Regions from separate parts of the Kitasatospora sp. NPDC087861 genome, predicted to be linked through region 2. Evidence: riboswitches for the same ligand, from Rfam matches in the RefSeq annotation. Region 2 holds a riboswitch; the other holds the start of a gene.
What was found. A riboswitch is a leader RNA that binds a small molecule or an ion and turns the genes downstream of it on or off. The one in region 2 is predicted to bind glycine.

Region 1 (6,232 bases), on a different contig from region 2:
GTTCAGCACCGCGACCTGGGTCGCGTGCTTGAGGCCCTCGCCGCCCATCAGCCGGACGTACGCCCAGGAGATCGGCAGGATGGCCGCCGAGCCCCACGGCGCCGCCGAGATCGGGCCGACGCCGGTGGACGGGCCGGCCTCCGGCTGCAGCGGGTGGTTCGGCAGGTACGGCGCCAGGTGGGCGCGCACCGCGACCGGGCCGACGCCCGGGCCGCCGCCGCCGTGCGGGATGCAGAAGGTCTTGTGCAGGTTCAGGTGCGAGACGTCCGCGCCGAACTTGCCCGGCTTGGCCAGGCCGACCAGCGCGTTCAGGTTGGCGCCGTCCACGTACACCTGGCCGCCGGCCTCGTGCACCAGGGCGCAGATGTCGGTGATCTGGGTCTCGTACACGCCGTGGGTGGACGGGTAGGTGACCATCAGCACGGCGAGGCTGTCGCGGTGCTGCTCGATCTTGGCCTTCAGGTCCTCGACGTCCACGTCACCGTCGACCAGGGTCTTCACCACGACCACCCGCATCCCGGCCATCACGGCGGAGGCCGCGTTGGTGCCGTGCGCGGAGGACGGGATCAGGCAGACGTCGCGCTGGGTGTCGCCGTTGGCGTGGTGGTAGGCGCGGACGGCCAGCAGGCCGGCCAGCTCGCCCTGCGAGCCCGCGTTCGGCTGGATCGAGACGGCGTCGTAGCCGGTCACCTCGACCAGTTGCTGCTCCAGCTGGCGGATCAGGGTGAGGAAGCCCTGGACCTGCTCGATCGGCGCGAAGGGGTGCAGCTGGCCGAACTCCGGCCAGGTGACGGCCTCCATCTCGGTGGTCGCGTTGAGCTTCATGGTGCAGGAGCCCAGCGGGATCATGCCCCGGTCCAGCGCGTAGTCCCGGTCCGACAGGCGACGCAGGTAGCGCAGCATGGCGGTCTCCGAGCGGTGGCTGTGGAAGACCGGGTGGGTCAGGTACTCGTCCTGGCGCAGCAGCGCGCCGGGCAGCGCGTCGGCGGCCTCGGCGACCTCGACCGCGGGGACGCCGAACGCGGCCCAGACGGCGGCCAGGTGCTCGCGGGTGGTGGTCTCGTCGGTGGAGACCGAGATCCGGTCCGCGCCGTCCTGGTAGACGTTGACGCCGTTCGCCCGGGCGGCGTCAGCGATCCCGGCGGCGCGGCCCGGCACGACGGCGGTGACGGTGTCGAAGAACTCGCCGTGCAGCAGCTCGACGCCGCCGGCCCGCAGGCCCTCGGCGAGGGCGGCGGCGTAGCGGTGGGTGCGGCGGGCGATGTCGGCCAGGCCGTCCGGGCCGTGGTACACGGCGTACATCGAGGCCATGACGGCGAGCAGCACCTGGGCGGTGCAGATGTTGCTGGTGGCCTTCTCGCGGCGGATGTGCTGCTCGCGGGTCTGCAGCGCCAGGCGGTAGGCGCGGTTGCCGTCGGAGTCGACCGAGACGCCGACCAGGCGGCCGGGCAGCGAGCGGGCGTACTCGGCGCGCACCGACAGGTAGCCGGCGTGCGGGCCGCCGAAGCCCATCGGCACGCCGAAGCGCTGCGAGGTGCCGCAGGCGATGTCGGCGCCGAGCGAGCCCGGCGACGCGAGCAGGGTCAGCGCCAGCAGGTCGGCGGCGACCGCGACGATCGCGCCGAGGCCGTGCGCCTGCTCGATGACCGGGGCGAGGTCGCGGACCACGCCGGTGGCACCCGGGTACTGGAGCAGCACGCCGAAGACGCCGCGCTCGGCGATCTCGGCCGGGATGCCCTCGGACAGGTCGGCGACGACGACCTCGACACCGGTCGGCACCGCGCGGGTGTTGATCACCGCGATGGTCTGCGGCAGGGTCTCGGCGTCGATCAGGAAGACGCCGCCCTTGACCTTGGTGACGCGGCGGGCGAGCGCCATCGCCTCGGCCGCCGCGGTGCCCTCGTCGAGCAGCGAGGAGCCGGAGGTCGGCAGGCCGGTCAGGTCGGAGACCAGGGTCTGGAAGTTGAGCAGCGCCTCCAGGCGGCCCTGGGAGATCTCCGGCTGGTACGGCGTGTAGGCGGTGTACCAGGCCGGGTTCTCCATGACGTTGCGCAGGATCACCGGCGGGGTGAAGGTGCCGTAGTAGCCCAGACCGATCATCGGCTGGAGCACCTGGTTGCGGCCGGCCAGCTCGCGCAGCTCGGCGAGGACCTGGGCCTCGCTGCGGCCGCCGGGCAGGTCCAGGGCGGTGATGGAACGGATCGCCTCGGGAACGGCGGTGGCGGCGAGCTCGTCCAGCGAGCCGTAGCCGACGGACGCCAGCATCTTGTCCTGCGCGGCGGCGTCGGGGCCGATGTGGCGGTTCTCGAAGGGACTGGCCAGCTCAAGCTCGGTGAGGGTCGAGGCGCCGGTGGGGCGTCCCGCGTTCGGCTGGGCGTTCATGGTGGTCGAGGCCTCCTGGTCACGGACCGGCGGGGGTACGCACGCCGGCCGGCCTTCGCCGCTGCGGACAGCGGTTCGACCCGGGCGGGCGAACCCGACAGGCCTCCCCCTCTGTCATCGGGACCTGAGAGCTTCACCCGCGCGGTGCGCTGTGGGCGCGCCGCCGGCTTGCACCGTCGGTGAGGGTGGTGGCCGTCGGCTCCCTCGCCGACGGTCCTACCCTGCTTTCCAGAGTGACCTACCCCACACGGTACGGATGCCTGAGAGATTCCGGGGAGGAGTTGCTCCTTCGGCGCCCCGACCAGCGTTTTCCGCGGTCGGGGACTCTCCCGAGCGGGCTCGGCGGTCGGGCCCAGGGTACCAGCGGGAGGCCGCCCGATCACGGGTGCGCCGGGTCACTCGCCCGATTCGACCGTGACCGCCGCGTGACCCGGACGGCCCAGCCCGCGGCCCGTCCGGCCCCACCCCGGTCGCGCCCGTCCGATTCATGGCTTTTGGTGTGAAGTGGCGTACGGAACGGGCGCTCCGGCCACCGTCCTGCGGGAGTTCCGCAGGCGCAGCGCACTGGAGGAAAGAGTGCAAACCGATATCGACCCCCGGGACCTCATCGGCCACAAGGCGGTCGACCGCAACGGAGACAAGATCGGCACGGTCGACGAGGTGTACCTGGACGACGCCACCGGCCAGCCGGAGTGGGCCGCCGTCCGGACCGGCATCTTCGGCCGGGACGCCTTCGTCCCCCTCACCACGAGCGAGTTCTCCGGCGACGAACTCCGGGTGCCGTACGACAAGTCGCTGGTCAAGGAGTCGCCGGACTTCGGCGTCGGCCAGCACCTGTCACCCGCCCAGGAGCTCCAGCTCTACCGCTACTACGGCCTCGACGCCCCGGTGGACGGACGGCCGGCCAGCGGCAACGGCGATGGCGACGGCGACCGGCCGGCGCAGCCCGACCTCGGCTTCGGCACCACCCCGGCGGCCGAGCCCGTGAAGTCCCTCGCCTTCCACTCCCTCGAATCCGTCCCGCCCACCACCCCGGCCGGCACCACCGGCACCGCCACGGAGGCCAACGTGCGGACCCTCAACACCCCCGCACCCGCACCCGCAGCCGCCCCGCCGGCGACCGCGACCAAGCCGCACCCCGCCCCGCCGGCGACCGCGACCAAGCCGCACCCCGCCCCGACCGCGACCCCGGCCCCGACGCCCACCGCCACCGGCCGCGAGCCCTCGACCGGCCCGACCTCCGCTCCCCCCAGCGGCCCGGTGGAGATCACCTGCCGCGAGGAGCGGCTGGACATCACCACCGAGTGGCACGTCGTGGGCACCGCGAGGCTGCGCAAGTACGTGACGAGCGAGCAGGTCGAGCGCCGCGTCCCGATGGTCCGCGAGCGCGTCCGGGTGGAGCGGATGCCGGTGAGCGATGCCGAGCGCGCCTCGCTGACCGAGAAGGAGATCGCCGAGGCGGTGCAGGAGGTCACCCTGCGCGAGGAGCGCCCGGTGGTCCGCAAGTACCTCGCCCCGATCGAGCGGGTCCGCCTGGTGGTCGAGCGCTACACCACCGAGGAGGTGATCCGGGACGAACTGCGCCGCGAACACGTCGAGGTCCACGACAACACCCCCGCCACCTCCACCCCGGCCACCTCCACCCCGGCCGTCGACGGCGCCCGCCCGGCCGCATTGCGCCCGCTCTCCTGACACCCGCCGCGAGGTCCCCGGACCGCCACGGTCCGGGGTCCTTGGCACGCCCCGGCCATCCACCTCCACCTGAGCATCACCAAACCCCCTCCCATCCATCCCGGCCCCGCCACAGACGCCCGAAATCCTTCGACTTTGCCAAAGCTTCGCCAATTGATATTTGACACTCTGAAGCATCTCCCGGCATGGTTACTTCAGTTCATTCACTATGTACGGGAGGAAGCAACCGTGAGTGAGGCACCACAGCCCACCACCGCGGCCGAGAAGCAGAGCAGCGCCCGGGTCCTGCCGGCCCTCATCCTGGCGATGCTGTCGTTCAGCGTGGTGCAGACCGCGGTCGTTCCGATCCTGCCCTCGCTGGCCAAGGAACTGAACGTCTCCGCGTCCAGCGTCACCTGGCTGATGACCGCCAACCTGCTCTCCGCAGCCGTGCTGACTCCCCTGCTGGGCCGCTTCGGCGACCTCCGGGGTCGTAAGCCGATGCTGCTGATCTCGCTGGCGGGCCTGGTCGCCGGTTCGGCGCTGGCGGTCAGCACCCACTCCTTCACCTGGCTGGTCGTCGCCCGCGTCCTGCAGGGCGCCGGCGGTGGCGTGCTCCCGCTGGCGATCAGCATCGTCCGCGACGAGCTGCCCAAGCAGAAGGTGACCGGCGGCGTCGCCGCCATCAGCGCCTCGATGGGCGTCGGCTCCGGCCTCGGCCTGGTGGCGACCGGTCTCCTGCTGGAGCACTGGAGCTACAAGTCGATCTTCTGGATGGGCCTGGTCTTCGGCCTGATCGCGGTCGCCCTGGTCGCGTTCCGCGTCCCGTCCGACCCGGTCACCGACAAGGAGGGCGGCGCCGACCCGCTCGGCGCCCTCACCCTGGCCGGCTGGCTCTCCGCCCTGCTGGTCGCGGTCAGCCAGGGCAACCACTGGGGCTGGACCTCGACCAAGACCCTCGGCCTGTTCGCCGTGGCCGCCGTCGTCGCCCTGATCTGGGGGGTCATCGAGACCAAGGTCGCGCACCCGCTGGTGGACATGAAGATGATGTCCCGTCCGGCCGTCGCCTTCACCAACCTGGCCGGCCTGCTGATCGGCTTCGGCATGTACGGCTCGTTCATGGTGATCAGCAACTTCGCCCAGACCCCGGAGAAGCTCGCCCACTACGGCTTCACGGCGACCGTCCTGCACGCCGGTGTGATGCTGCTGCCCTCCGCGATCGGCTCGATGGTGGCGGCCCCGCTCGGCGCGGTCCTGATCGCCCGCCGCGGCCCGCGCCTGCCGCTGGTCCTCGGTGGCGTCCTGGGTGCCGTCGCGATGGCCTACCTGGCCATGCGGCACAGCCACGAGGCCGACATCTACACCTCCTCGGCGATCTTCGGTCTGGGCATCGGCCTGGCGTTCTCCGCCATGCCGGCCTACATCAACGGCGCCGTCCCGGTGGAGCAGAGCGGCATCGCCAACGGCATGAACGCCGTGCTCCGCACCGTCGGCGGCGCGATCGGCACCGCCGTGATGGCCGCCATCCTGACCGGCGACACCATGAAGCTGCCGCCCCAGATCCCGGTGCTGCTGCCCACCCTGGACGCCTACAAGCACGCGTTCTGGACCGCGGCCGTCGTCTGCATCATCGCCGGCGCCGTCCCGTTCCTGATCCGCGGCATCAAGCCGGCCGTCACCACCGCCTCCGGCGGCGCGGCCGACCAGAACTCCAGCCCCGAGCTGGTGAAGTCCGACGTCTGACCAGGCGTCCGGCCGCCGCGCTCAGGGACAGGGCGCGGCGCCCCGGTCTTCGGACGGTCGTGAGGGCATCACGACCGAATGAAGTCCGGCCCGGTATACGGCCCCAACCGGTACTCCCCCACCGGTTGGGGCCACTTCGCGTGTCACGCCCCCGCTTCCGCCGGACCTCTCATGCCTCCGCCTCCTCCGGCCCCGCGTCCCCGCGCAGCGGCAACGGCCGGGCCGGTTCCAACGCCCGGTCGTCCACCGCGAAGGTCCGGATCCGCCCCGGCCCGCTCCACGGCGTCTCGAACCGTACGGTGACCCGCCCGACGCCGCTGCCCTGCACCCACCCGGGCCCGAGCTCGGCGTGGTGGACGTCCTGCCCGGGCATCCAGCGCCGCGGCCCGGCCGCCTCCGGCTCCTCCTCGGCCTCCTCGTCCTCCGTCTCCGCGTG
Region 2 (6,232 bases):
ATGTCACCGAGCGCGTCGGCCGCGTGGGCGGTGATGCCGACCGTGGAGACACCGTTCTCGGTGGCGGTCAGCCACTCGTGCTCCTTGGTGTACTGCAGGTGCTGGGGGTTGCTCATGGCGTCATTCTCCAGGATGGGAAGCGGGTACGACGAAGCGGGCCGCCGCACGGACGGCTTCGACGTGGGTCTACGGGGGAGGAGGCCTCGGCGGGCGCGCCGGTGGGTCGTCGGCAGGCGCGCCCGCAGGGGCCTCAGCGGGCGCGCTTGTAGAACGGCAGCGCCACGACCTGGACCGGCTCGTGCTTGCCGCGCACGTCCACCGCGACGGTGGTGCCGGGGGCGGCGTGGGCCGCGTCGACGTAGGCGATCGCGATCGGCTTGCCCAGCGTCGGGGACGGGGAGCCCGAGGTGATCCGGCCGATCGGGGCGCCGTCGGCGGAGACCACGGTGTACTCGGCGCGCGGGACGCGCTTGCCCTCGGAGACCAGGCCGACCAGCACCCGCGGCGGGTTGGCCTCGGCCTCGGCGGCGGCCTTCTCCAGCGCCTTGCGACCGATGAAGGCGCCCTCGTTGGTGGTCTTGTCGAAGCGGACGACCCGGCCCAGGCCCGCGTCGAACGGGGTCAGGTCGGTGGAGAGCTCGTGCCCGTACAGCGGCATGCCGGCCTCCAGGCGCAGCGTGTCGCGGCAGGACAGGCCGCACGGGACCAGGCCGTGGCCCTCGCCGGCGGCGGTCAGCGCCTGCCAGATCGCCTCGGCGTCGCCCGGGTTGCAGAAGACCTCGAAGCCGTCCTCGCCGGTGTAGCCGGTGCGGGCGAGCAGCACGTCGCGGCCGGCGACCTGGGCCGGGAGGATCGCGTAGTACTTCAGGCCGGGCAGGTCGGCGTCGGTGGTCCCGGCCAGGATGGCGGTGGACTCCGGGCCCTGGACGGCGATCAGCGCGTAGGTGTCGCGGTCGTCGGTGACGACGGCGTCGAAGCCCTTGGCGCGGGCGATCAGCTCGTCCAGCACCAGCTGGGCGTTGGAGGCGTTGGCGACGACCAGGAAGGCGTCCTCGCGCAGGCGGTAGACGATCAGGTCGTCCAGGATGCCGCCGTTCTCGGCGCAGATCATGGTGTAGCGGGCACGCAGCACGCCCAGCGCGGAGACGAAGCCGACCAGCGCGTGGTCCAGCATCTCGCCGGCCTGCGGGCCGGTGACGGTGATCTCGCCCATGTGGGAGAGGTCGAACAGACCGGCCCGGGTGCGGACGGCGAGGTGCTCCTCGCGCTCGCTGCCGTAGCGCAGCGGCATGTCCCAGCCGGCGAAGTCGGTCATGGTCGCGCCGAGGGCGCGGTGCAGCGCGTCGAGCGCGGTGAGGCGGAGGGACGACATGGCCTGGAACTCCTCGGTCGGGGCACTCATGGGTGCACGCGCCGGAACCGGATCCGCTCGGGGACCGACCCTGCGCGCGGGCATGCGGCGGCGTGGGTCTCCCCATCTGTCGTCGAACCTGAGAGCTTCACCGCCCACCTGCCCGCAGCTGTTTCCAGCATCCAGGACAGCATGGTGGCTTGCACCGTGGGTGGGCGCGCGACAGGGCCGTGCGCCACTTTCCAGATGTGCCTAACCCGTGCGGTAGGGGGGCCTGAGAGATTCCGGGGAGGACTTGCTCCTTCGGCGCCGGCCGTGCCGCCTGACGGGGCACTCCGGGCTCTCCCGCGCGGGTTCGAGCGGCCGGTATGGAGTTGTGGGTCCGGCGGCGCGGCGCGCCGTCGAACGCGCACATCATGGCACGTCCGCGCCGACGGCGGGAGAGGGGGACCGGTCACACGGTGTCGTACCCGCCGGTCACCCCGTCCGGTACCGAACGGGAGCCCGGTCGGGAGCCCTAGACTGCTGCGCGTCGGCGCAGCAGAGGGCGGCCGACCGGCAGAGGGCGGATCAGGCGCGCATGGGGTACCCGGTGGAGCAGCAGCAGGGGTGGGGCAGCCCGGAGTCGGCGCCGCCGGGCGGCGGGTGGCCGGCCAACGAGCTCGAACAGGTGCTGACCGCCGCGCTGGGCGACCCGGGTGCGACGCCGCGGGTGATCGAGGTGCTGGCCCGCAGCCAGGTGTGGATCCCGCTGCCCTCGGGCGGCGACCCGCAGGGGCCGGCGCTGGACCTGCCGACCATCGAGCTGGCCGGCGACCCGTACGTGCCGGTGTTCTCCTCGCAGGAGGTGTTCCTGCGCCAGGCGCCGGGGATGGCCTTCGCGGTGGCGCCGGTCTGGGAGTTCGCCCGCGGGCTGCCGCTGGGCGTGGGAATCGCGGTCAACCCGGAGGCGGCGGTGGGCATCCCGGTGCCGCCGCAGGGCGTGGCGGAGCTGCGGCGCGGCCCGCGTGAGGAGCGCTGGGCGGGCCCGGACCAGGGCGGGCACCAGGCCCAGGAGGAGCCGACCGGCGGCCGGGTGGCGCTGCGCGAGCCGGTGCCGGGCGAGGACCCGGAGTACTTCCTGGCCGCCTGCCGGGCCGAACTGTCGGCCCTGCCCGGAGTGCTGACCGCCCGCCGGGCGCTGGCCAGCGTCGAGGGCGAACCGACCGTGATGTTCGTGGGCGTCCAGTTGGACCCGGCGGCCCCGGCCGACCCGGCCGCGGTGAACGAGGCGCTCGGCCGGGCGCTGGGAACCGCGCCGCTGCCGGGGGGCGTCCACCTCGTACTGCTCGATCTCGCCGATGATCCGGTGGTCGAGTGGCTGCTCACCCGGGTACTCCCCTTCTACGCCCGGGTGTGAGCGACGTTCGTTCGTAGGCACGTCGCCGTGGCGGTGGCCGGTGCCGCGCCATAGGGTGCGTGCAGACGGCCGACGGGTCGGCGGGGTCGAGGAAAGAGGCGCGGCGAGGTGGGCGCATGAGTGCGGGAGCGGTAGCGGGCGGTGCACCGGGGCCCTGGGGCCAGGCATCCGCCGGGCGCCCCGGAGCGGATCCGGGCGCGCTGGAGCGCGCCCTGCGCGAGGTCGCGCCGGAGCGCTACGAGGCGTACGAGCAACTGCTGCACGCGCTGGCCGACGGCCAGGTCTGGATGCTGCTCTGGCACGGCACGCCGGGCAGCGCCGACGCCCAGTACGGGAACATGGAGATCAGCGGCCACGGCTACGCGCCGGCCGTCACCTCGCCCGAGCAGCTGACGGCCTCCGGCTGGGCGCGGGCCCACGAGGTCATCTCCGGGCGGGAGATCGCCGCCTCGCTGTACCGGACCCGCTGGGGCCTGTGGCTCAACCCGCACGCGCCCGGCGGCGGGGTCGGCGTGCCCTGGGCGGACCTGCGGCGGATCGCCGCGGGGCTGGAGCGGCTGCCGGCCGGGCCGTTGAAACTGAGCGAGCCGCAGCTGAACGCCCAGCAGTTCTTCGCGCTGCTGGAGCGGCAGGCCGGCGAGGTGCGCGCGGTGCGGGCGCTGCGCCGGGCCTGGGTGCAGCCGGCCGTGGGGGAGCCGTACCTGGCGATCGGCCTGGAGCTGTACGAGAGTTCGCCGCCGGCGGTGGAGGCGGTGCGGGCGCTGATGCAGCGGGCGATCGCGGTGGCCCCGGAGGGGCTGGCGGTGTCCACGGTGGCGATGGCGGACGAGTACGACCCGGTGGCGCTGTGGATGCGGGCCCACGCGCGCCCGTTCTTCGACCGGGAGGCCGGCCGGCCGCCGACCGGTCCCTACCCGCCGGTGCCGCCCCCGCCGTACCCGTCGCAGCAGGGGCCGGGGTACGGCTACGCCACCCGCCCGCCCGCGCAGGGCTGGCCCGGGCAGCAGCCGCAGCCGCAGCCGCAGCAGCCGTGGCCCGGATACCCCGGACGATAGATCCAAAATCTCTTCACCGAAGCCGACTTGATCTTGCATCAGGTCGGCTTCGGTGTTTTCCGGACGACCTTCCGGCCGGTGCTGTCAGGCATCTTGACATGCCAGTTGCAGTCATGTGAAGAGGGATATGCCGAAGATCGGGAGGTGCATGCGTACAGATCACAGTTGGGCATCTGTCGGTGGTCAGGGCTGGCGTAAGCCAGTTCGGATGGCAGAGAGTTCTGCGCAACGCACCGCGCGTACTGGGAACCCCACGAAGGTGAACGCGCACGCCGACCGCCAGAACCACGCGACGCCCATCCCGCGTGGGGGCAGTACCTGTGCACGACGTACTGCCGCGAACACCCGCTCCTAGCACCTCCGCACGTCCGCAGCCGTACCGCCAACCGGTGACCGGCGCCCGTGGGCCGGCCACCGTCGGCGAGGGGACCAACTGACCATGACCGCAACCGCCACAACCGCCGGGAACGAGCCCGAGGCGCCCGCCTCCACGACCCCGGCCAAGACGATCGAGGGACGCTCCCTCGGTCGGATCGCCTGGACCCGCTTCAAGCGGGACAAGGCCGCCGTCGCCGGCGGCATCGTGGTGATCCTGCTGATCCTGCTGGCCCTGCTGGCCAAGCCGATGGAGGCGGTGTTCGGCCTCGACCCGGACGCCCTCCACCAGGACCTGCTGGACGCCAACCTCGGTGGCATCCCGCTCGGGGACTGGGGCGGGATGAGCTGGGACCACCCGCTCGGCGTCGACATCGCCCAGGGCCGTGACCTGCTCTCCCGGGTCATCGAGGGCTCCTGGGTCTCGCTGCTGGTCGCCTTCGGCGCGACCGTGCTGTCCAACGTGATCGGCACCGTCCTCGGCGTGATGGCCGGGTACTACGGCGGCTGGGTGGACACCCTGATCAGCCGGATCATGGACGTCTTCCTGGCCTTCCCGCTGCTGCTCTTCGCCATCGCGATCTCGACCTCGCTGCAGGGCGGTGCGTTCGGCCTGGACGGACTGCCGCTGCACATCGCGGTGCTGATCTTCGTGATCGGCTTCTTCAACTGGCCCTACATGGGCCGGATCGTGCGCGGGCAGACGCTCTCGCTGCGCGAGCGGGAGTTCGTCCACGCGGCCCGCAGCCTGGGCGCCCGCGGCCCGTTCATCCTGTTCAAGGAGCTGCTGCCGAACCTGGTCGGTCCGATCCTGGTCTACTCGACCCTGCTGATCCCGACCAACATCCTCTTCGAGGCGGGGCTCAGCTTCCTCGGCGTCGGCATCCAGCCGCCGCAGGCCTCCTGGGGCGGGATGCTCCAGGACGCGATCAAGTACTACCAGGTGGACCCCCAGTACATGGTGGTCCCCGGTCTGGCGATCTTCATCACCGTGCTCGCCTTCAACCTGCTCGGCGACGGGCTGCGTGACGCCCTCGATCCCAAGAGCAACTGACGTCGCGTCAGAGCCCTCCCTATCTCTCCACATCCTCAAGGGGTTGATCTCACCCATGCGTAGGTCCCGTACCGTCGCGCTGACCGCGGCGGCAGCCGCCGCGGTCCTGATCGTGACCGGCTGCTCGTCCGGCAGCAAGAGCTCCGGTTCCTCCTCCGCCAGTGGCAGCGCCGGTGGCGGCGGCGCCGACGCGGCAACCAAGGGCGTCGTCAACGCCTCGGACAAGAAGGGCGGGACGGTCACCTACGAGATGAAGGGTGCCCCGGACTCCTTCGACCCGGGCAACACGTACTACGCCTACATCTACAACTTCTCGCGCCTGTACGGGCGTCCGCTGACCACCTTCGCCCCCGGTGCCGGCGCGGACGGCAACAAGCTGGTCCCGGACCTCGCCGAGTCCCTGGGCAAGCCCAGTGCGGACGGCCTGACCTGGACGTACAAGCTGCGCGCGGGCCTGAAGTACGACGACGGCACCCCGATCAGCTCGAAGGACGTCAAGTACGCCGTCGAGCGCTCCAACTTCGCGCCGGACGTGAACTCCAACGGCCCGACGTACTTCCACGACTTTCTGGTCGACAACGCGACCCCGTACCAGGGCCCGTACAAGGACAAGACCGGCGGCCTGGACTCGATCGAGACCCCGGACGACCAGACCATCGTCTTCCACCTGAAGCAGCCGTTCGCGGACTTCGACTACCTGGTCAGCGCCCCGCAGACGGTCCCGGTCCCGCAGGCCAAGGACGACGGCTCCGGCTACGTCAAGCACGTGGTCTCCTCGGGCGCCTACAAGTTCGACTCCTACGACGACGGCAAGCAGCTCACCCTGGTCCCGAACACCAACTGGGACCCGGCCACCGACCCGATCCGCAAGCAGCTCGCGGACAAGATCGTGGTCCGGATGGGCATGGAGCAGTCCACCATCGACAAGGACCTGATGGCCGGCAACGCCCAGGTGGACCTGGTCGGCGGCGGCGTCGACCCGCAGACCCAGGCGCAGA

Region 1: linked by a shared signal. The riboswitch ahead of gcvP (aminomethyl-transferring glycine dehydrogenase) and the one ahead of gcvT (glycine cleavage system aminomethyltransferase GcvT) in region 2 are both predicted to bind glycine.

What each region holds. Positions count from the first base shown of each region.
Region 1 covers NZ_JBIUUS010000018.1:11,546-17,777, reverse strand. The annotation lists gene gcvP (aminomethyl-transferring glycine dehydrogenase) at 1-2,382, opposite strand, end outside; glycine riboswitch at 2,621-2,724, opposite strand; gene ACIOJE_RS24470 (PRC and DUF2382 domain-containing protein) at 2,959-4,074, shown strand; gene ACIOJE_RS24465 (MFS transporter) at 4,303-5,796, shown strand; gene ACIOJE_RS24460 (DNA polymerase IV) at 5,966-6,232, opposite strand, start outside.
Region 2 covers NZ_JBIUUS010000003.1:53,261-59,492, reverse strand. The annotation lists gene gcvH (glycine cleavage system protein GcvH) at 1-116, opposite strand, end outside; gene gcvT (glycine cleavage system aminomethyltransferase GcvT) at 251-1,402, opposite strand; glycine riboswitch at 1,604-1,709, opposite strand; gene ACIOJE_RS05360 (enhanced serine sensitivity protein SseB C-terminal domain-containing protein) at 1,932-2,750, shown strand; gene ACIOJE_RS05355 (enhanced serine sensitivity protein SseB C-terminal domain-containing protein) at 2,867-3,805, shown strand; gene ACIOJE_RS05350 (ABC transporter permease) at 4,245-5,234, shown strand; gene ACIOJE_RS05345 (ABC transporter substrate-binding protein) at 5,290-6,232, shown strand, end outside.